Regions from separate parts of the Shewanella psychrophila genome, predicted to be linked through region 2. Evidence: predicted binding sites of a transcription regulator. Region 2 holds the regulator's gene; each other region holds the start of a gene.
The links. The regulator MetJ, encoded in region 2, represses methionine synthesis genes. The targets are predictions, from matches to a motif close to TAGACGTCTAGACGTCTA.

Region 1 (6,711 bases), 130 kb from region 2:
ACCATATTGTTACGGTAGCTTGAATAATCGAAGCTAAAGTTACGGCTTATCTTCATATCACTGCCTGCATCTAGGACAATATGCATGCCTTCATAACGTTCCAATGCTTGAGCTAGGTTCTCTCCATCGGCAACATAAAAAGGCGTTGGGGCAAGCTCTTCGCCTTGCTCGCCAATCTCAATCTTAGTGGCATCGCCGGCAATCTGCGTCTGGCCATACATCTCCTGTACCAGCCCTTTCACACAGACTTCAACACCAGGCTGAATGCCATCGGCTGCTTTATTACCTAAGTAGACAAACACACCATCTGAGGTGTATGGAGAACCATCACCTTGTGCTTCTTGCAAATAGAAACCTTTTTGCAGCGATTCACCACGCGCGGTAACGATACCTTTGATGGTTACAGTATCGACTGATACATATTCGCCATCAGGCACTAGCGGACTTGAATCTCCAGCGCCCTGCACCTTGTAGATAGGTGTGATCGTTTCGCCAGTACAGCTAAATGCTGGCACCTCTGGAGCTTCACCGCCATCGAAGTTGCCAGTACGGACACCCAACCCACCAAAGTCATTAGTGCCTTTAGTGGTCCACTCACTTGCTACATAACTTGAGTTTGCAGCCGTGATACCTGCGTTACGTTCTATAGTGACGTCTTTGGCCCAATCACCTGTTGTGCCTACTTCACCAAGAATATCGACAAGTACGCCATCTTTAAGAATGCCAACCTTGTCATCACCGTTAAAGTAGATGGTGGCAGATTCGGTATCGATAGAAGAGTCTAAGACAATAGCGTTATCGGCATGGTTATTGATAATAACCTTGATACCTTCAGCGTCCAGATTACCGGATAAATCCAGTATGGTCTTAGGTGCGGTTTCACCTTTGGAATAGTAAACCAGCGAATAGCCAGTTAGATCGATTGCGGAAGCACCTGAATTGTATATCTCAACAGCTTTGCTGTAGCCAGTGCCTTCGACATATTCGGTGATCATCACATCAGCAGAAGCCGCCATTGGCAACGCCGCAGCGATTGACAGTGCAAGCACTGACATTTTTGTAACTTTATCCATTTATTCAACCCCATTATTATAATTTTGCCGTTATTTTTTATTAACGTGCCGGGGGATTCTTGCAGAGTTAGATGACAAAAAAAAGATGGGTCAATCACATTAACGAGTGATAAACACTTGTTAAACAAAGAAAAAACAACACGCATTTAACACAAGACAAAACAAGCAAAGCTACTTATAGTTTTAACAGGATAAAATCAAATACTTACCAAAGAACAGACTACGGCAAGTCATACCGAATGCCAGTTCGTTAAGATGTGACAATTATTTACAAAACAATGATATAAACAGTCTCGGCCGAATGAAGTTTGTACAGGAATAGTTAATTAACCTTAACACCTGGGGTTTATAGGCATAAAAAAGCGGCCATTGAGGCCGCTTTAGCGTTTTTCGTTAGTGACTATCCTCTACAAGAACCACTCATTAGTGTGACCCTTGTAAATCAGTAGCTTATTAATCTGCTAAGAACAAAGTTCAAAATGGCTTTGATATGTCTGCGCCCATCTCAGTAATTCCACACGATTACGCGATTGTGTTTTCCTGAAAATAGAGGAGATATGAGCCTTAACAGTATGCTCACTGATACAGAGTCGATGGGCGATCTCTTTATTTCGAGCACCACTGGATACCAACTGAATAATGGTGCGCTCTCGGTTCGTCAGCATCTGTAGCATAGCCACAGTATCTTGCGAATAATCGTTGGCGCTGTCTAAACGACTCACCAGCTGACGGAACATCTTACTGATCAGAGTCCTGTCATACCAAAGCTCATCAGCCACCATCTTTCTTAAGCCAGTTAGCAATAGATCCATACGTTGATCTGCATAGAGCAACCCACGTATTCCCAGTAACAATGCAGATTCTGGCTCAAGTTTCTCGCGATTCACTTGATAGAGTGCAACGGGTACATGGGATACCAGACGCGATGCTAATAACGGTATCCCCTTACTGTCTAAGGCGGCCCCCTCCTGCTCTATCAGATAAAAACAGTTACTGTCTCTCTCAGGTTCAAGCTCAGATACCTGTTTAACGATACGTGTTTTTAGCCCAATAGATTCGGCCAGTATAGCCAAGTGACATGGCGCGGCGACTTGGTGTAAGAACACCAATTCATCAATCTTACTCATTCGCTTCTCTCCCTGAAAAGTTTTTTTTGTGCTCTGTAAGGGGGGTGGTCAATCTTCCCTATCAACCAGAATGATTACTATTTTGAATAGTTTTAGTAGATTTGAATAGTTTTAAATGTAATACCATAGTAAAAAAGTATTAACTGAATGTAAAATTTGATGAAAAATTGTTTTTTATCATCTTTAGCTATTAAAACCTTACTCGCTTAGACCTTTAAAGCATAAAAAACCAGTAGACTTTATACAAGATAAAATAATTCACTAATTACCTGTTAAGTTTGGCCAGTTGTGAATCATGAAATTTAATAAGTGTAACAATACAAGCTATTGCCCCCAACAAGGCCATCCCCATATCCGATTGAGTGTCCCAAATGTCACCTTGGGTTCCCAGAAACGCTTCTGCATCCTCCCCCGTTAGCAAAGCAACCCACCACTCAATTAACTCATAAAAAGCAGAAAACGCTAGAGCAAAGCATAAAGACAAGAAATTACACCAAGCTCCGCGTTTAACGACCTCTAGTCTTATAAAAATCTCCCGAGCTAATAATGTCGGGACAAAGCCCTGTGCAAAATGCCCTACCTTGTCGTAATTGTTTCTATCTGAGCCGGTAATATCTGCGATCCAATCAAATAAAGGCACTTCGGCATAGGTGTAATGGCCGCCAACCATAAGTATGACGCAATGGATTAATACCAAGACATAAGCCAGTGACGTCAGCGGGAAACGCTGACGAGTCAGAAATAAGATAGGTAAAGCAATAAGGGCTGGAAACACCTCAAGAAACCAAGTGAATTGATCTTTGGGATCAATAGCCGACCAAACCAGCACGGCCAGAAAAATGGCTAACCAAGTAAACTGTTTATTCAAAATTGGAACCTCATATTCGTTTAAACTCTATTGTTTTGATATAAGAATAATAACTTTAGCCATCTAGCCCTCCACAGTGCACAAAAAAAATGCTACTTTGGTCGGACAAGTATCAATAGAATACTAATACTATAAAAAATCAACTTAGTTAACAAAATACCAATAACCGAAGAAGGTACCCAAATCATGGCGAAACATTCGCTGGACAAGGATAAGATCAAGATCCTGCTGTTGGAAGGCGTCCACCAATCTGCGGTTGATGTATTAAAACGTGCAGGCTACAGCAACATCGAATATCACAAAGCATCTCTCGGAGAAGAAGCCTTAATTGCCTCTATTCAAGATGCCCATTTTGTCGGCCTTCGTTCCCGCACTCAACTTAACGAAACCGTGTTAAGTCATGCGGAAAAGCTTGTGGGTATCGGTTGCTTCTGTATCGGCACCAACCAGGTTGACCTGAGTTTTGCTGAAAAGCTGGGCGTCCCGGTTTTCAATGCGCCATTTTCAAACACCCGAAGTGTCGCCGAGCTAGTACTTGGTGAAATTATTATGTTATTCCGTGGTATTCCACAGCGTAATGCGATGGCACACAGAGGCGGATGGCTAAAAAGCGCCAGTGGTAGTTTCGAAGCTCGCGGTAAAACACTCGGTGTTATCGGTTATGGTCATATTGGTACTCAGCTCGGTATCTTGGCCGAGACGCTTGGCATGCGCGTCATTTTCTTCGATATCGAAGACAAGCTACCACTGGGTAACGCCCAACAAATTCACTCGATGCAAGAGCTGATGTCTCTTGCCGATGTAGTCAGCCTACATGTACCTGAGACGCCACAAACTAAAGAGATGATAGGTGAAGCCGAGCTTTCTTATATGAAGCAAGGTAGCATCTTAATCAACGCCTCTCGCGGCACCGTTGTCGACATAGATGCACTCGCCTCGGCCGTTCGCAGTGAAAAACTCGCTGGCGCCGCTATCGATGTATTCCCTGTTGAGCCTAAGTCGAATAATGACGAATTTTTCAGCCCGCTACGTGGCTTGGATAATGTCATACTGACCCCCCATGTTGGTGGCAGCACTCAGGAAGCTCAGGAAAACATCGGTATTGAAGTGGCTGGCAAGCTAGCCAAATACTCAGACAATGGCTCGACCATGACTGCAGTTAACTTCCCTGAAGTGTCTCTGGCCCAGCATAAAGACGCATCTCGCTTACTGCACATTCACCATAACCGTCCCGGTGTACTGATCAAGATTAACCAAGCGTTTGCAGAAAAGGGCATCAACATTGCGGCTCAGTATCTTCAAACTACTGCAGAAATTGGTTATGTAGTGATGGAAGTCGACTCGGATCAAGCCGAAGAAGCTCTGGAACAGATGAAGGCTATCGAAGGCACTATTCGAACTAGACTCCTGCACTAAATACCAGTCTGAGACTAAAAATTAATAGCCCGCATAATTTTATCAATTATGCGGGCTATTTCATTTCAAGCATTTGCAAATTAGAGTTACAATCGGTTCTTTCCAGCCCGTTTATTTCCTAGGATCATGATATGACGCTTTCCGTTTCTCAGCCCAGTTGGAACTTGAATGACCCAATTCCATCGCTATTCTTCTCTAACTTGTCCCACTTGGGACTAATGAGCGTGACGGGTGAACAAGGCCGCAGCTTTATCCATGGGCAAGTCACCACAGACATCAGCTCATTAGAGAGCGACCAATGGCGCTGGGGTGCACATTGTGATCCTAAAGGTAAGATGCTGGCGAGCTTCAGAACATTCGCCCTCGAAGATGCGCTGATCATGATGATGCCATCAGACACATTAGCTCTAGATCTATCTCAGCTGGCTAAGTATGCCGTTTTCTCTAAAGTCGATTTAGTCGATGTCACCGACAAGTACTTACTGTTAGGCGTCGCCGGTGAGCAAGCACAAACTTGGATTAACGAACGTTTCGGCCCTGCCGACAATACTGACATCGATAAAGAAGTCACCGAGATCTCAGGTGGCTTACTGCTTAAAGACAATGACCGCTTTATCATCATGATGGACAAGGAAGCCGCTGCGCCCTTCCTCACCTCTATCAACCAAGAAATAGTCGATGCCACAGCCTGGCAGGCTCTGGAAATCCAATCCGGTTATCCCAACCTGGCCGCCTCGCATCAGAGCCAGTTTGTACCACAGATGTGTAACCTACAGGGCATCAATGGCATCAGCTTCCAAAAAGGCTGTTACATGGGTCAGGAAACCATTGCCCGCATGAAATATCGTGGTGGCAATAAACGTGCCCTGTATATCCTAAGCGGCACCAGTTGCGAAACTGTCAGCCTGGAAACCAGACTAGAGCTAGCCTTAGACGATGGCTTCAAGCGGGCAGGAACCATCATAGAAGTCGTTCAATCCGGAGAGCAAGTCTTACTCACAGCCGTACTACCTAATGACACCCAAAATAGCGCTAAGCTACGAATAGCAGGAAATGAAACCTCATCGCTAGCGATTACGCCACTGCCTTACTCCCTTGAAGATGAGAGTTAAGACTAAACGATAAGCGACGAGTTGCGAGTTGCTTAAACTAAGGCGCACTCTAAAGCCTATTTCATGAGCTGAGTGCGCTTTTTATTGCCTTGGTTTTACCCTTGTTTAGAAAGAGTAAGTCAGATAGTTTAATAGGTTCCATACCAATCATCTCCAATCAAAGGCTGGCTCTTGAAACAAGCAGATCTCACCTCAAGCGAGAAACAAGAGCTACTCACTAAGCTCAAACATGAGCTGGTCGAATTAGAGCAACAGCTGACCACAATCCATGAACGCAGTGCCCCGGTTCAGCTTGACCAACAAGCGGTTGGACGAATATCACGCATCGATGCTATTCAGCAGCAACAGATGGCACAAGCCGGTGAGGCGCTGATGCAGCAGCACATCTTGCGTATTAAGCAGATTTTTCTCGATACTGATGAGTATGGGTTTTGTCTGGAATGTGGCGAGAGTATTGGACTCGGTAGGCTCACGATACATGCTATCGCAAAATTGTGTATTCAATGCCAAAGTGAGGCCGAGAACTCATAGGATATTTCTCTTTTTTCTTTACCTTAAACCCTATCTGGTATTGGGGGGCTAATTTGTAACTTTGAACGTTACTAGACGTATTGCTTATCACCAAAGGTGACATACCTTTCCAAACTTCGTTTGGACGAAAGTCGTGAAATTCCATTCCACACCAGGGCAAGGAGAACTGCTCGTCCTCATCCTCCTTCGCCCCGGCGAAGTTACATGCATTTAGTACGGGTCTCAGACTCCAATCAAAATTACCTAACGACTCAGATGCCACATCCATGTGACTCCGAGCCTGACTCATCATCCATGATGAATCCACGAAATTTTAATCTCCGCCCTTCAACAACTTCCAACGGGGACAGCTTGTAGCGTTAACCTGTATTTGGAGTAAACCAGCTTTATCGGCAACAATCTTTTTGTTAATAATCTCTAAGCTTGTTTTGAGGTACTTTCTTAGTAATAGAAGCGAATATCTCCAGGGTCAGATCGTGAACGTTATTTGAGCCGTTTCAGCAAAATATTGACCTGATCAAGTGCTTGTGATCTTATACTCCTTTTTAAGGAGTCTCATTATGTATATTGAATCATTCAAAGAG
Region 2 (6,711 bases):
AGTGATCATACAAGAGGTAAGTGACACAGAGGTCAATAATAGGCTACTTAAATTAGCAAAGAGCCAAGATGTTTACTCTGCCTGTATGGAGTATTTGTCGGCTAGCGGGTTAATGAGAGTCACATCCGAAAAGCAATTACTGGCTCGGGTTTATTTCGATTTTGACAGTGATAAGCTAACTTCAGAATCCCGTGATATCTTAGCTAAAGTCGCCGCAAAGTTGGCGAATTCCCCGGATATGATTAGGCTTGAGGGAAATACCGATAGCAAGGGAAGTGTCTGGTATAATTATGCTCTGGGATTACGCAGAGCCGTAACTACGCAAGATTACCTAGGTAAGCAAGGGGTGAATGCTGTGCAACTTAAGAGCGAAAGCCTTGGCGAGGCTAAGCCTTTAGCCAGTAATGATAATGTCGAAGGCAGGAAAGCGAATCGACGGGTTGATCTCTTAGTCTCCCCCCAAGAGGACAACTAAGTTTATGTGTTAATTTCGATAAAGGGTCTGGGGGGCTGCTTCATCCTCAGATCTTAGCTCTCTTTCCCTGTGATCGCCTATTAAACTCCTAAGCATTGCCTGAGGCTAATGGCCTAGTGTGATTAGCCTACTTCTTAACTTCTTAATGATGGTGTATTTGTCTCTATGTTTGATGACTGACGAATAGCCGATACCTCCTTTTATCTCCTCTAGCATGAAGACAAATATCAGCCTGTGGTTTTAAGATAATTCCTAGGTCTTACTGCTGAGCATTTTATGGATTATGTGCTTTAGGGCAATAAAGAAAACTTACAAATAATAGCGCTGAATTTAGTGATTTATAAACTGAATTTATTAGCCATAAAGAGTGGTAAATATTCATATTTATTATCGGGTTAAGCTGGGTAGTTCTTAAGTAAGGCATCTTGTTAAAAAAAAGATCAAAATAAATCGATACAAGTGTTGGTTTTTTGAGTGTTTATCGTACACAATTCTGAATGTTGGACTATCTTTAAATTCGACTGTTTTTATGTGTCTCTACTTATTTCTGTGAGTTTTGTTCAGTGCGCTACGCTGGATTTTACCTAGTAGGAAGAAACGTAACAAACATCAAATAATAAAAATAAAGATAAGGGCTGAAAGGATGAAAATGCTCAAATTTGCACTTTACTGTGCACTACTACTACTCACCCCGTCGGTAGCTATCGCTGGGCAGCAATACTACGAGGCTAGAAGCGATGCCATGGGCGGTGCCGGTGTGGCCTCATCAAGCCGTGAGGGCGCTGGCTTCATTAATCCTGCTCTACTGGCCCTGCAAACACCTAAATTCAATAATTTTGCCATGTTACTACCCGTGATCGGAGCCGATGGTGCCGATAAAGATCAGATGATAGATAAGTTTGATTCCCTGCAAGACTCTTATGATGCACTAGATGCTGCCATTACAGTCGGTGATGCTACTTCAGTCGATCTCTATCGTGGTGAGTTAGTCACCGATCTCGAGTCTTTAAAAGATAACAATGCTTATGTGAGTACAGGTATTGGATTCTCTATCGTATTACCCACACATAAAATGCCCATGGCGGTGTTTTATAAGAGCTATATGGATGCCATTGGAGTCGCAGCCATTGCCCAATCTGATATTGATACTCTTAATGGGTTAGATCCAAATAATCCTTCAGAACTGGCAGACCTAGATTCACAGGGAGCTGTGGTTGCCGGTGTGGTTTCTGATTTAGGCGTAGCCTTGAGCTTTCCACTTTCAATTGTCAATATGCCCATTGCAGTCGGGGTATCACCTAAGCTTCAGCGTATAGATACCTATAACTATGCCGTTAGTGCGAATAACTTCGAGGCTAGTGATTTTGATGATTTTAAGTATAGAAACGACGAGGTCACTTTTAACTTAGATGTTGGTGTCGCCATGAAACCTGTAGAAGGTTTGGTTGTGGGGCTATCTGGTCGAAACCTTATTAGTCAGGATGTGGAGACGGTAGAAGCACAAGGCCGTAAATTTACCTATCAAGTTAAGCCACAATTTACTGCAGGTATCGCCTATGACTGGGACAGTATAAGTTTAACCTCAGATATCGATCTGAACGCCTATAAACGCTTCGAAGAAGTTGGTGGTACTCAGTATTGGCGCGTTGGTGGTGAGTTGAAAGCTACGGATTGGTTTGCACTGCGTTTAGGTTACCGTCACGATATGAAAGACACGACGGCTGATATTTACTCTTTAGGTACAGGCTTCGAATTTGGTCGAGTCTTTTATCTGGACTTTACCGGCATGGTCGGCAGCGATGATGCTATAGGCGGTGTTTTACAAACGTCATATCATTTTTAAATTTAAAGAAGTTTCGAGGGCGCTTCGCTACGAGTTCGCCAACAAGTTGGCTGCGAGCTAAAAGCAAAAGCTTTTCGCTTCTGACTTTTCTTGAACTCGTAGGAGCGAAGCTCCGTACTCGCACCTTCTCTTAGCCTAATTCCATTAATGACTTCACCGCCAATATCGTTGCACAGATTGAACATAATATGAGTGTTGCCTTGCGAGTCTTATCTTTATCAACATGCCCTATCAGTCTCCCCGCGACCACATAACCTAAGATCACCGAAGGCAGAAGCAATAGCGACAGCCATAGATGTTTGATGCTAAGCAGACCTGTGATCCCAAGAATCACAAGCGCGATCAGTGAGCTGAAGATGAAGAAAGCCGATAGGGCCGCACGAAACTGACGGGCATCTTTTCCTGAAAGCAAAATTGCCAGTGGTGGGCCACCGATAGCGGCAATATTACCAAATACACCAGATATCACGCCGGCGCCAAACAGGCTCTTGCGGTTAACGGCTATGTTGAACTTAAGCAAACTCAATATGACCGCCGTGGCAACGATGCCCGATATGGCCAGTCCAAGAATGGGTTGTGGTGCATATATCAATAGACCTGCCCCGAGAAAACCACCAGGAATGCGTCCAAGAAGGGCATATTGCAGCCCATTAAACTCAAGGGCACCTCGCTCTCTAAACAGGGTCAGCAAGGAGATAGAGAAGCCCATGATGATAACCGGGGCCGGTACTAGCTCTGGATCGACAATATACAGCAGAGGAGAGGCGACAATGGCTAAACCAAAACCGATAAGGCTCTGGGTCAAGGCACCACAGAAGATGATAAGGGAAGCTAAAGCTAATGTGGTTGGATCTATCATTGAAAGCACGGCATTTTCTCTCAATTGTACTGTGATGGTTAAGGCGTTAGCCTTGTTAATTAATATGAAAGGCTTCGATATTAATCTTTTAGTCGGGCTCGATTGTTTCTGCAGGGTCGAAACTAGTGTGGAAGCAAACAGGGATCGCAATGCGATCCCTGAAACTGACTGAACAAGATTTAAGTGAGTATGATTACTCTACATCTTCCCATTCGATACCCATCTGATCCATCAAGCGCTTCACTTCAGCAGGGATAGTATCAGGCTTATCTTTAGACAAGTCATCATCGTTAGGCAGAGGTTGGCCTGTGTATGCATGCAAGAATGCCTCGCAAAGCAATTCACTATTGGTGGCATGACGTAGGTTGTTAACCTGACGACGGGTGCGCTCATCGGTAAGAACCTTAAGTACCTTCAAGGGAATAGAAACAGTAATTTTTTTTACTTGTTCATTCTTCTTGCCGTGTTCAGCATATGGGCTAATATAATCGCCATTCCACTCAGTCATTGACTCACCTGTATATTCAAAATTCGGGGCAGATTTTAACCCTTTAAATTGTGCAGTCAAATTATTGCCTCTTATTTATGACAATTGCAAATAGATTTCCATATGTTTGGACGTCTAAACGTCTATATTTGGTTGACGCTGGGCTTTCCCTTAGGTACATTTAGACGTCCAGACATCTCCTGTCCAATTTTTGTTGGGAGGAAGGTGTTCAGTAAATAGTTCTAGGAGTAGTAGATGACCGAACGTAAGTTAGCCACAATTGCAGTGCGTCAAGGGATTGAGTCCGATACCCAACATGGTGCCGTGGTGCCTCCCATCTATTTGTCGACTAACTACTCTTTCGATGGGCACAAGAACCCCAGAGATTTTGACTATAGCCGTTCGGGAAATCCGACTCGTTCTATTCTCGGTGATGCCATCGCTGGACTGGAGAAAGGCGCAACAGGTGTGGTGACTTGTACTGGCATGGCTGCGATCACATTAGTGACTAGCCTGCTTGGTCCCGATGATCTGCTAATCGTTCCCCATGACTGTTATGGGGGAAGTTATCGTCTATTTACTAACTTAGCCAAGAAGGGGGCCTTCAAGCTTGCTGTGGTGGATCAGACTGACAATATAGCACTGGAAGCCGCTATTGCCCAGAAGCCTAAGATGGTCTGGTTGGAAACACCATCGAACCCTTTACTGCGTGTCGTCGATATCGAAGAAATTTCCAAGGCGAGTAATGCCGTCGATGCCCTAGTCGTTGTCGATAATACGTTCTTGTCTCCCATTTTACAGCAGCCACTCTTGCTCGGTGCCGATATTGTTATCCATTCGACTACTAAATATATCAATGGCCACAGCGATGTAGTCGGTGGTGCTGTCGTCGCTAAAGATGCCGAGTTAGGTGAGTTATTGCATTGGTGGTCTAATACCTTAGGCCTAACAGGATCTGCTTTTGATAGTTATCTTACCCTACGCGGTATTCGTACCTTAGCGGTACGTATTCGTGAACATCAGGCTAATGCACAACGGGTGTTAGCGGTATTAACTGCCAGCGAGGCGGTCGATAAAGTTTACTATCCAGGTCTTAGTGATCACCCTGGTCATAAGATTGCTGCTAAGCAGCAAAAGGGCTTTGGTGCCATGCTCAGTTTCGAGCTTAAAGGCGGAGAAACGCAGTTGGTAGCTTTTCTTGACAAATTATCTGTGTTTTCTGTCGCAGAAAGTTTAGGTGGGGTAGAGAGTTTAGTCGCAGTTCCTGCGACAATGACCCACAGAGCTATGGAGCCAGAGGCTCGAGCAGAAGCTGGGGTAAAAGAGACCCTAATCCGTCTTTCAGTGGGTATCGAAGATGCCGACGATTTAGTTGCCGATATTGAAGCTGGACTCGCTGCAGCGGCGAGTTGTTAATCTCGGTAGATAGGAGTTAAAGATGGCGCGTTGTCATTTGCACAAATTTGGTGGTTCTAGCTTAGCGGATGCAGATTGCTACCGCCGTGTTGCTCATATCCTTCTCACTCACGGCAATAGCGATGATCTCGTCGTTGTATCGGCCGCAGGTAAGAGCACCAATTTTCTTTATAAATTATTGGAACTCAAAGACACTGGTCAGCTATGGCAGGAAGAGTTGCAGGTGTTAATCAGCTTTCAACAGAATCTGATCGAACAGCTGCTTTCTAACGAGCAGGCCAGAAGCCTGAGAGAGCGTTTGTCTATCGACAAGTATCAGCTCATCAGTCTGTTTTCTCTAGAGTCGTTAAACGAGTATAAAAGAAGTGAAGTGGTGAGCTTTGGTGAGCGTTGGTCCGCTCGTCTCTTGGCTGCTTTACTCAGAGAGTCCGGCGTTGCAGCATCAGATGTCGATGCCAGAAGCTTGTTGCTAGCCGATGAAGGAGGCGTGCCGCAGATCAGACTCGATGAATCTCGATCACGAGTTCAGAAAACCCTTGGTGAGCATCCCAACGAAAGATTGATTATCACAGGCTTTATCTGCGCCAACAGCCGTGGCGAAACCTTACTACTAGGGCGTAATGGTTCAGATTATAGTGCGACCTTGATTGCCAGTTTAGCTAATATCGAACGTGTCACCATCTGGACTGATGTGGAAGGTGTATTCAACGCCGATCCAAACAAGATTAACGATGCCAAACTACTTAAGAGCCTATCTTTAGATGAAGCTAATCGCTTAGCGCATCTGGGCTCACCCGTGCTGCATAACCGTTCTCTACAGCCCCTATTTGACACTCAAGTGAGTCTGGCTGTTCGTTCCAGCTATGCCTCTCATACCGATTTCACCTTAATTGCACCAAAGAGCTCTCAAGCCAGTGCTCCGGTGGTGACTAATCTGTCCAGTGTCTCTCTGTTTAGTTTCAGAATCAGTAGTGATACTGCTAATTTGGCTGAGTTATTGGAAGTGGCTGGCTTGATCCCGTTAGCCCATTGGAAGTTGGCTCATAACCGAGTTGAGCTGGCTTTTACCCATGAGAATCAGAAACAAGTTCAAGCTATCCTGGCAACCGATGCCCTGGAAGTTTCTGACATACATATTCGAGAAGATCTAGGTTTAGTAGCCTTGGTCAGCGCCGATGCCGGGCTGTACCGCCGTGGCTTCGCTCGACTGCTGAGCAGAGATGCAAGACCATTGTTTAAAGATGGTTTAAGTCTGGTGACTTTAGTTCCGACATCACAAGTTAACCTGCTGACTCAAAAAGTGCATCGTCGTTGCGCTGGTCCTCGCAAGCGCATAGGTGTGCTTCTGCTTGGGGTGGGTAATATTGGTGAGACTTGGGCTCGGCTGTTCAGCCGAGCTAGAGTTGCACTCAATAAAGAGTTAGAAGCTAGCGTTGAGCTGGTGGGTTTACTCAGTTCTAAGAAGGCTTTATTAAAAGAGGAAGGGATAGATCTCGACTCATGGAAACAGGCGTTTGACGAGCAAGCTACTCCTTGGCTCTATGATCATATGTTTGAGCAGCTACAAGCACTCGAATGTGACGAACTCATCGCCTTAGATATCAGTGCTAGCGCCGACTTAACGCTGCAAT
Region 3 (6,711 bases), 370 kb from region 2:
CTCGTTAGTCGCGCCAGCGTCTTTAGCATCCCAACCAGCGTAAACATTTTCAGGGATCTCGAAAGCACCGTGCTCCCAACCCAAGAATTCACGGGTCGCTGCGATCTCGGCATCACCCAGTGGTGCGCCGTGGCAGTTATGAGTACCTGACTTGTTAGGAGAACCGAAGCCAATAACGGTTTTACAGCAGATCATAGTCGGCTTGTCGGTAACAGACTTAGCTTCTTCGATAGCAGCGCGAATTGCATCGCTATCATGACCGTCTACACCAGCAACCACATGCCAGCCGTAAGCCTCGAAACGCTTTGGCGTATCATCGGTAAACCAACCTTCGACGTGACCATCGATAGAGATGCCATTGTCATCCCAGAACATGATGAGCTTGCCTAGGCCTAAGGTTCCCGCTAAAGAACAGGCTTCATGTGAGATGCCTTCCATCAAACAACCATCACCTAAGAAACAATAGGTGAAGTGATCGACTATGTCGTGACCAGGTTGGTTGAACTGAGCCGCTAATGTCTTTTCAGCTATGGCCATACCTACGGCGTTACTGATACCAGCGCCTAGTGGACCAGTAGTAGTTTCAACACCTGGAGTGTAACCATATTCTGGGTGACCCGGTGTCTTAGAGTGCAGCTGACGGAAGTTCTTAAGCTCTTCGATAGGCAGTGCATAACCTGTCAGATGAAGCAAAGAGTATATAAGCATAGACCCATGGCCGTTCGATAAGACGAAACGGTCACGATCAACCCACTCAGGGTTATTCGGGTTGTGCTTAAGGAAGTCATTCCAAAGCACTTCAGCGATATCCGCCATTCCCATTGGTGCACCAGGGTGACCAGAGTTGGCTTTTTGGACGGCATCCATACTTAATGCGCGGATAGCGTTTGCGAGTTCTTTACGAGATGACATGCTCTCTCCTGCTTGGTTTTGAGGTCTAGATCATCGAGCGCTATATCAATCAGCACTTAAATTAGAAATCGATGCTCTACTGCAAATTTTGGAGACATATTTTCGCCCACATAACAGACGGACGCAAACGATAATTCACCAAATCACGATATTTCACTGCAAGACATAGGGACTATCTTGTCTCTTATAAACACAGCATCAGTCAATCACTACCTTTACTTCATTTTTATCTGAAGAATATTCATCGAAATTAGTTATCCTATAAGGCTGATAACTAAGGTTTAATAACTAACATACAAATTTTCTTTACATATTCAATGTCACAATATGTACTAATAATTAGTGAACGGGGGTGATCGCCAACTCATTTTGAATTAATATAGACGTCTAGATGTAGATACTTCTACACATTCAAATTGTTCAATGACGAGATTTCCCACCATGGCAAAGCACTTGTTTACTTCTGAGTCTGTATCAGAAGGTCATCCAGATAAAATCGCCGATCAGATTTCTGATGCGGTACTAGACGCAATCCTAGAGCAAGATCCTAAGGCTCGTGTCGCCTGTGAAACTTATGTAAAGACCGGCATGGTCATGGTCGGTGGTGAAGTCACGACTTCAGCTTGGGTCGATATCGAAGAGATCACCCGTAAAACAGTACGTGAAATTGGTTATATCAATTCAGATATGGGCTTTGATGCCGATTCTTGTGCTGTATTAAATGTTATAGGTAAACAGTCTCCAGACATTAACCAAGGTGTTGACCGTGCCGACCCTAAAGAGCAAGGCGCTGGTGATCAAGGGCTAATGTTTGGTTATGCCAACAACGAGACTGACGTATTTATGCCTGCACCCATTACCTATGCTCACGCTCTGGTAAAACGTCAATCAGAAATGCGTAAAGATGAGACCCTTCCATGGTTACGTCCTGATGCGAAGAGCCAAGTGACCTTCGCATACGAAGACAACAAGATTGTTGGTATCGACGCCGTTGTTCTTTCAACTCAGCATTGCGACAGCGTAAATCAATCTGATCTGATTGAAGGTGTGATGGAAAGTATCATCAAGCCAGTACTACCAGCTAAATGGTTATCTAAAGACACTAAATACTTTATCAATCCAACAGGCCGTTTTGTTATCGGTGGTCCTGTAGGTGATTGTGGCCTAACAGGTCGTAAAATCATTGTTGATACCTACGGCGGCATGGCACGTCACGGCGGCGGTGCTTTCTCAGGTAAAGATCCATCTAAGGTTGATCGCAGTGCAGCTTATGCCGCGCGTTATGTAGCAAAAAACATTGTTGCAGCAGGCCTTGCCGATCGCTGCGAGCTACAGGTTTCTTACGCCATTGGTGTTGCTGAGCCAACCTCTATCAGTATTGAAACGTTCGGAACCTGTAAGGTATCAGAAGAGCTGCTAATTGCTTTGGTACGTGAGCACTTCGACCTGCGACCTTATGGCCTAACCGAGATGTTAGACTTGGCACGTCCAATCTATCAATCTACAGCGGCATACGGTCACTTCGGTCGTGATGAGTTCCCTTGGGAGCGTACAGATAAAGTTGAAGCACTAAAAGCTGGCGCTAAAATATAAATTTGTTTAGCCCGTCTAACGACGTGTTAAACCAGAAAACCGCCTTCGGGCGGTTTTTTTATGCCTACATCCTACAGCTCACACTGACTCTTCATCAGTTTTACACTTATTTCTACGTAGCTGAAAAAATCCTGCTAGGTTAAGCTCCTATTAAGTCCGTAGGCGGTAAACTTCCCGACACTTAATTTTTGATACATTTCAGCAAGCCTTCAATGGAGAGATAATGAAAGATAACCTTGGAAAATTGGTACTCCTTGCCCTTTTAATAGGGACTTCACTCTATTGGGGGGCCGATAGTTTCACAAATGACTCCGTCAATCTAAAAAATACTGATAACGCAGAACTCGATGTGACAGATCCCAGCAATAAACGAGCTGCACCATCAGACGAAGAACAAACAAAAAGCAATCTTCCTCAGCTGAGCGACAATATCCCCACCAGCGAAGCTAGAGATGTGGTACTTGACTCACTAGACGATCTTATCACCCTGTTCGATTCACTGGATTACAACACTCAAAGCTGGCTCAAAGGAAACCGCGAAGTGCCGCGCCTCACCTTTGAAGGCGTCAGCGATAACTGGCATAAGACATCCAACGAGATCCCCGTTCAACAGAAGAAGATGGTCTTCTTCCGTCTAATGGCACCGCTGATTCTAGTATCTAACGAGAAAATATTACTGGAGCGGCAGATCGTTGAAGCTGCCAAGTTAAATGATCCTGAACTAAAGCGTATCGCATTAAGGTATAAAGCCATAACGGATGCTAGCGTCCAAATAACCCAAGATATACGCCTTCAATTATTGAATCAGGTCGATATATTGCCGCCTTCTTTAGTACTAGCTCAGGCTGCCGAAGAAAGTGGCTGGGCTACCTCGAGATTCACCTTAGAGGGCAATGCATTCTTCGGTCAGTGGGATTTTAGCGGCAAGGGTATGATCCCTAAACAACAACGAAAAGAGTTAGGCAACTATGGTTTGGCGAGATTCGATAGTCCGTTAGCATCGGTGGAAGGTTACATGTTTAACCTCAATACTAATAATGCCTACGTTAAACTACGTAACCTTCGTACCGAGCTAAGAAAGAGTGGACATCCAATAACAGGACCAGAACTTGCGGGCACGTTAGATAAGTACTCTGAACGTGGTCAAGCTTACATAGATGGCATTCGAGAGATGATACGTTTTAATAAACTAGATCAAGTGGATCAAGCTTACCTCAGTAGCAAGCCCCCACTGCATTTAATTAGCAACAAACAAGAGTAGACCGAATCTAAAATATAAGCGCTAACTTTCTGATTTGAGTTAGCGCTTATTAAAGGTAAAAAGCTTCAAAGCCACTAGCAATGATCAAAGTGTGCATACTCCATACACATAAATTCAATTTGTTGTAGCGATAAGACGGGGACATTTATTTCCCTCAATAAGGACGTTTCTATATTAAGGGGAGCGAGAGTATCTTCAGCTGTGGCATGCACATCTCTAACCTCAGAGGTGCCCGCCTCCTTAATCTCCTGTACTTTAATCTCCTGTACTTTAATGCCTTGGCCATCATGAGTTAGCAATTGAATCGAAGCACTGTAATCATTAGTGAGGCCACAATCTAGCCAAAGGTTTTTCCATCGCACACAGTAAAATTGTCTACTCTGAACCAGAGTATCGTCTGCATTATCTGATTGTTCGTTCATGTTAGGAGTCACTTCATAGGCTATAGCTTCTTGCTGCGGCTCATTTGAACGCTTAGCTGAGGCACTAATAACAGCAATGACCAACTTCATATTATCGAAAGCCGACAGCGACTCTCTGGCATAGGGCGCGAGTAAACTTTGCACTAGCTCTAATACTTTTTTATCTGGTCCAGAATTCATAATCACACTACCTGTGGAGGTTAATTCAAGCTGATTGAATCTTGTTTATTCAAGTGGATAAGGCCAATAGATAGTAATCTCTATCATCAAAGGTAAAATAGTCTAAAACCACCATAGAAGCTTTTTTGGTATGAGCTGTAAAAGAAGCTAGGTTATCTTCTGCAATAAAGGTCAGCATAAACGAAAATTCGTTTTTAACTTGAGCCTTTATCCCATTGACCAAAGCCTCGAATATCCCCTGCCCACGACACTCTTTCTTAATCCAGATAGGACCATATTGGCAAGAGTTCCCCTTAGATAACTGACTACCATCGACATTGAGCTCCTTCAATCCCTTAAGAATGCGCCTGTAAACAGGCCAAGCTTCAAAAAACGTCCAACGGCCTGCAATAACATAGCCAATAATCTCACGAGTCTCTGTGCTTGAATCCTTAGCCATATTTTTTTCGGCAATGCAGATCCAATGGTTTTCAATGAGTTCTTTTAGCTCAGCTTTCCCGAACGCTTGCCCATCTAATGTCTTGGCTTTTGAACCATCATTAAGTTCATCATTAAGATGTAACTTTTCCAGTTCAATTAATTGTTCGAGATCGCCAATATGGGCGGGTCTAATATTCATTGTACAAGCATTAACCTTTTAACTATCGATGAAACACATTCGAGGAGATGAAGCCTAGATTATATACCTAAAAGGCTCAGGTATTGATTATATATCCTAAGGGTACTCGTCTCTAATTGAGCCCCTATTTGCATAATGACGATCTGACTACCACAATTAACGCAATAGCCAGATAACTTTGCCTAGGTTCCCATGCTTCCTGAAAATATTGATACCAGTATTAGCTTACTTGAAAGTGATAATACGCAGCTAAATTTAGTTCGCTGGATGCACCAGTGTGAATTGATGAAGCGTTATTATGAAGCTGATGTGGTATTTATCATTCAAGAAACCGGGAGCAGTTTTGAAGTTATCGTGAGCTCGATCAGTCAATCCAGACAGTTTACCACTGGCACAGCGTTCGATAGAGATCATAAAGTCTTTCAACGTTTAGTTCGCTCATTACCAGATGGGTTAAATATCGATTTGACCAATCATGACCATGTAGATCTACATGAAGAATTTGATCAAGCCCACAGCTTATTAACCCGTCCAATTCTCTGGCCCGATGGCACACACTTTGGTTGTATCTGTGTATTGAATGCCAAAGCATCCACTTCGGCATCGAACTCATTCATGTTGGAACCTTTTCAGGTATTACTTCAGCAAGAGCTGACCCTATATTGCCAAACTCAACGAATAGAATCGCTATCCATGCGTGATAGAGAAACTGGCATGTTGAACCAATATGGTTTCATCATGATGGCACCGAGACAACTTAGCCTTGGGCGACGCTTCGGTGCTCACGCGGGCATCATCTTCTTCGAACTCTATTCCGCTCATACCTTGGAGCATATCGAAGAGAAACATCATAGATTATTGGGAAGTATCATCCAGGATACGATAAGAACTGCCGATATTGCGGCCCACTACAGTGATGATCAGTTCGTTGTACTGGTATTTGTCGATTCAGAGAGAGATCTTCTCCATATAGGTAAGCGAGTCGACAAGCTGATTTATCAACAAAACGATCAACTTAAAGTCGACTCAAGCTGTAACTATTTCACTCCAGACTCGACACTTAAATTGGCCCCCATGCTTGAAGAATCAAAAAAAGGATTGAAATCTGAGCAGCTTAAGTTAGAAGAGCAAGCAGCCAAACTAGAAGCCGCAGCTGTAACATGAAAACCACACTTCACCAATAGGTTCGAATGCTGTCCCCCCCGCGCCTTTTTCCAAATATGCACAATATTGATTTAGTAAATAGTCGAACACTCTGTTCTTCAAAAAACATATAATGTTACATTTTATTAACCCTAAAAATTCAGTATGCTTGACCAGTGTTAGAACAGGCCAATCTAAATCCTGAACATGACTAATTTAATACGATAAAAATAATTGTAGTGCAGATTAAAACTAAGAGAGAAGTTACATGCTAGCCCAAAGCAACCATCATCAACTCTGGCTAAGAGAACAAGATCATCCTGCTATCAACTTGCCAAGATGGCAACAACAAATGGATCTCTTGGCCAGTTTCTATCGTTCACAGGCTAGCCTAATTTTACAATTAGCTGATAATCGTTTTCAGATAGTCTGCGCTCACCAGAGCCAAGATTACTCCCTCAATGGAGGAGCGATATTTTCCGATGCTGGATTATTTAAAATACTCGAATCCCACAGCGGTTATGGTCTACCTAACTCCAACGGAAGTGAGTTCACTTCAGGCCTATCTCAGTTTCAACAAG

Region 1: the regulator MetJ is predicted to act here: its motif matches at 3,125-3,142, upstream of serA (phosphoglycerate dehydrogenase).
Region 3: the regulator MetJ is predicted to act here: its motif matches at 1,293-1,310, upstream of metK (methionine adenosyltransferase).

What each region holds. Positions count from the first base shown of each region.
Region 1 covers NZ_CP014782.1:3,250,971-3,257,681, forward strand. The annotation lists gene exeM (extracellular exonuclease ExeM) at 1-1,073, opposite strand, end outside; gene sps_RS14035 (helix-turn-helix transcriptional regulator) at 1,535-2,200, opposite strand; gene sps_RS14040 (DUF2238 domain-containing protein) at 2,466-3,068, opposite strand; gene serA (phosphoglycerate dehydrogenase) at 3,255-4,484, shown strand; gene ygfZ (tRNA-modifying protein YgfZ) at 4,616-5,596, shown strand; gene sps_RS14055 (TraR/DksA family transcriptional regulator) at 5,768-6,127, shown strand; gene sps_RS14060 (ISAs1 family transposase) at 6,688-6,711, shown strand, end outside.
Region 2 covers NZ_CP014782.1:3,385,429-3,392,139, reverse strand. The annotation lists gene sps_RS14585 (OmpA family protein) at 1-475, shown strand, start outside; gene sps_RS14580 (conjugal transfer protein TraF) at 1,119-2,318, shown strand; gene sps_RS14575 (sulfite exporter TauE/SafE family protein) at 2,449-3,186, opposite strand; gene metJ (met regulon transcriptional regulator MetJ) at 3,371-3,685, opposite strand; gene metB (cystathionine gamma-synthase) at 3,920-5,080, shown strand; gene sps_RS14560 (bifunctional aspartate kinase/homoserine dehydrogenase II) at 5,103-6,711, shown strand, end outside.
Region 3 covers NZ_CP014782.1:3,016,125-3,022,835, forward strand. The annotation lists gene tkt (transketolase) at 1-912, opposite strand, end outside; gene metK (methionine adenosyltransferase) at 1,354-2,505, shown strand; gene sps_RS13005 (glucosaminidase domain-containing protein) at 2,729-3,766, shown strand; gene sps_RS13010 (hypothetical protein) at 3,841-4,368, opposite strand; gene sps_RS13015 (GNAT family N-acetyltransferase) at 4,418-4,987, opposite strand; gene sps_RS13020 (GGDEF domain-containing protein) at 5,180-6,151, shown strand; gene sps_RS13025 (nucleotidyl cyclase domain-containing protein) at 6,399-6,711, shown strand, end outside.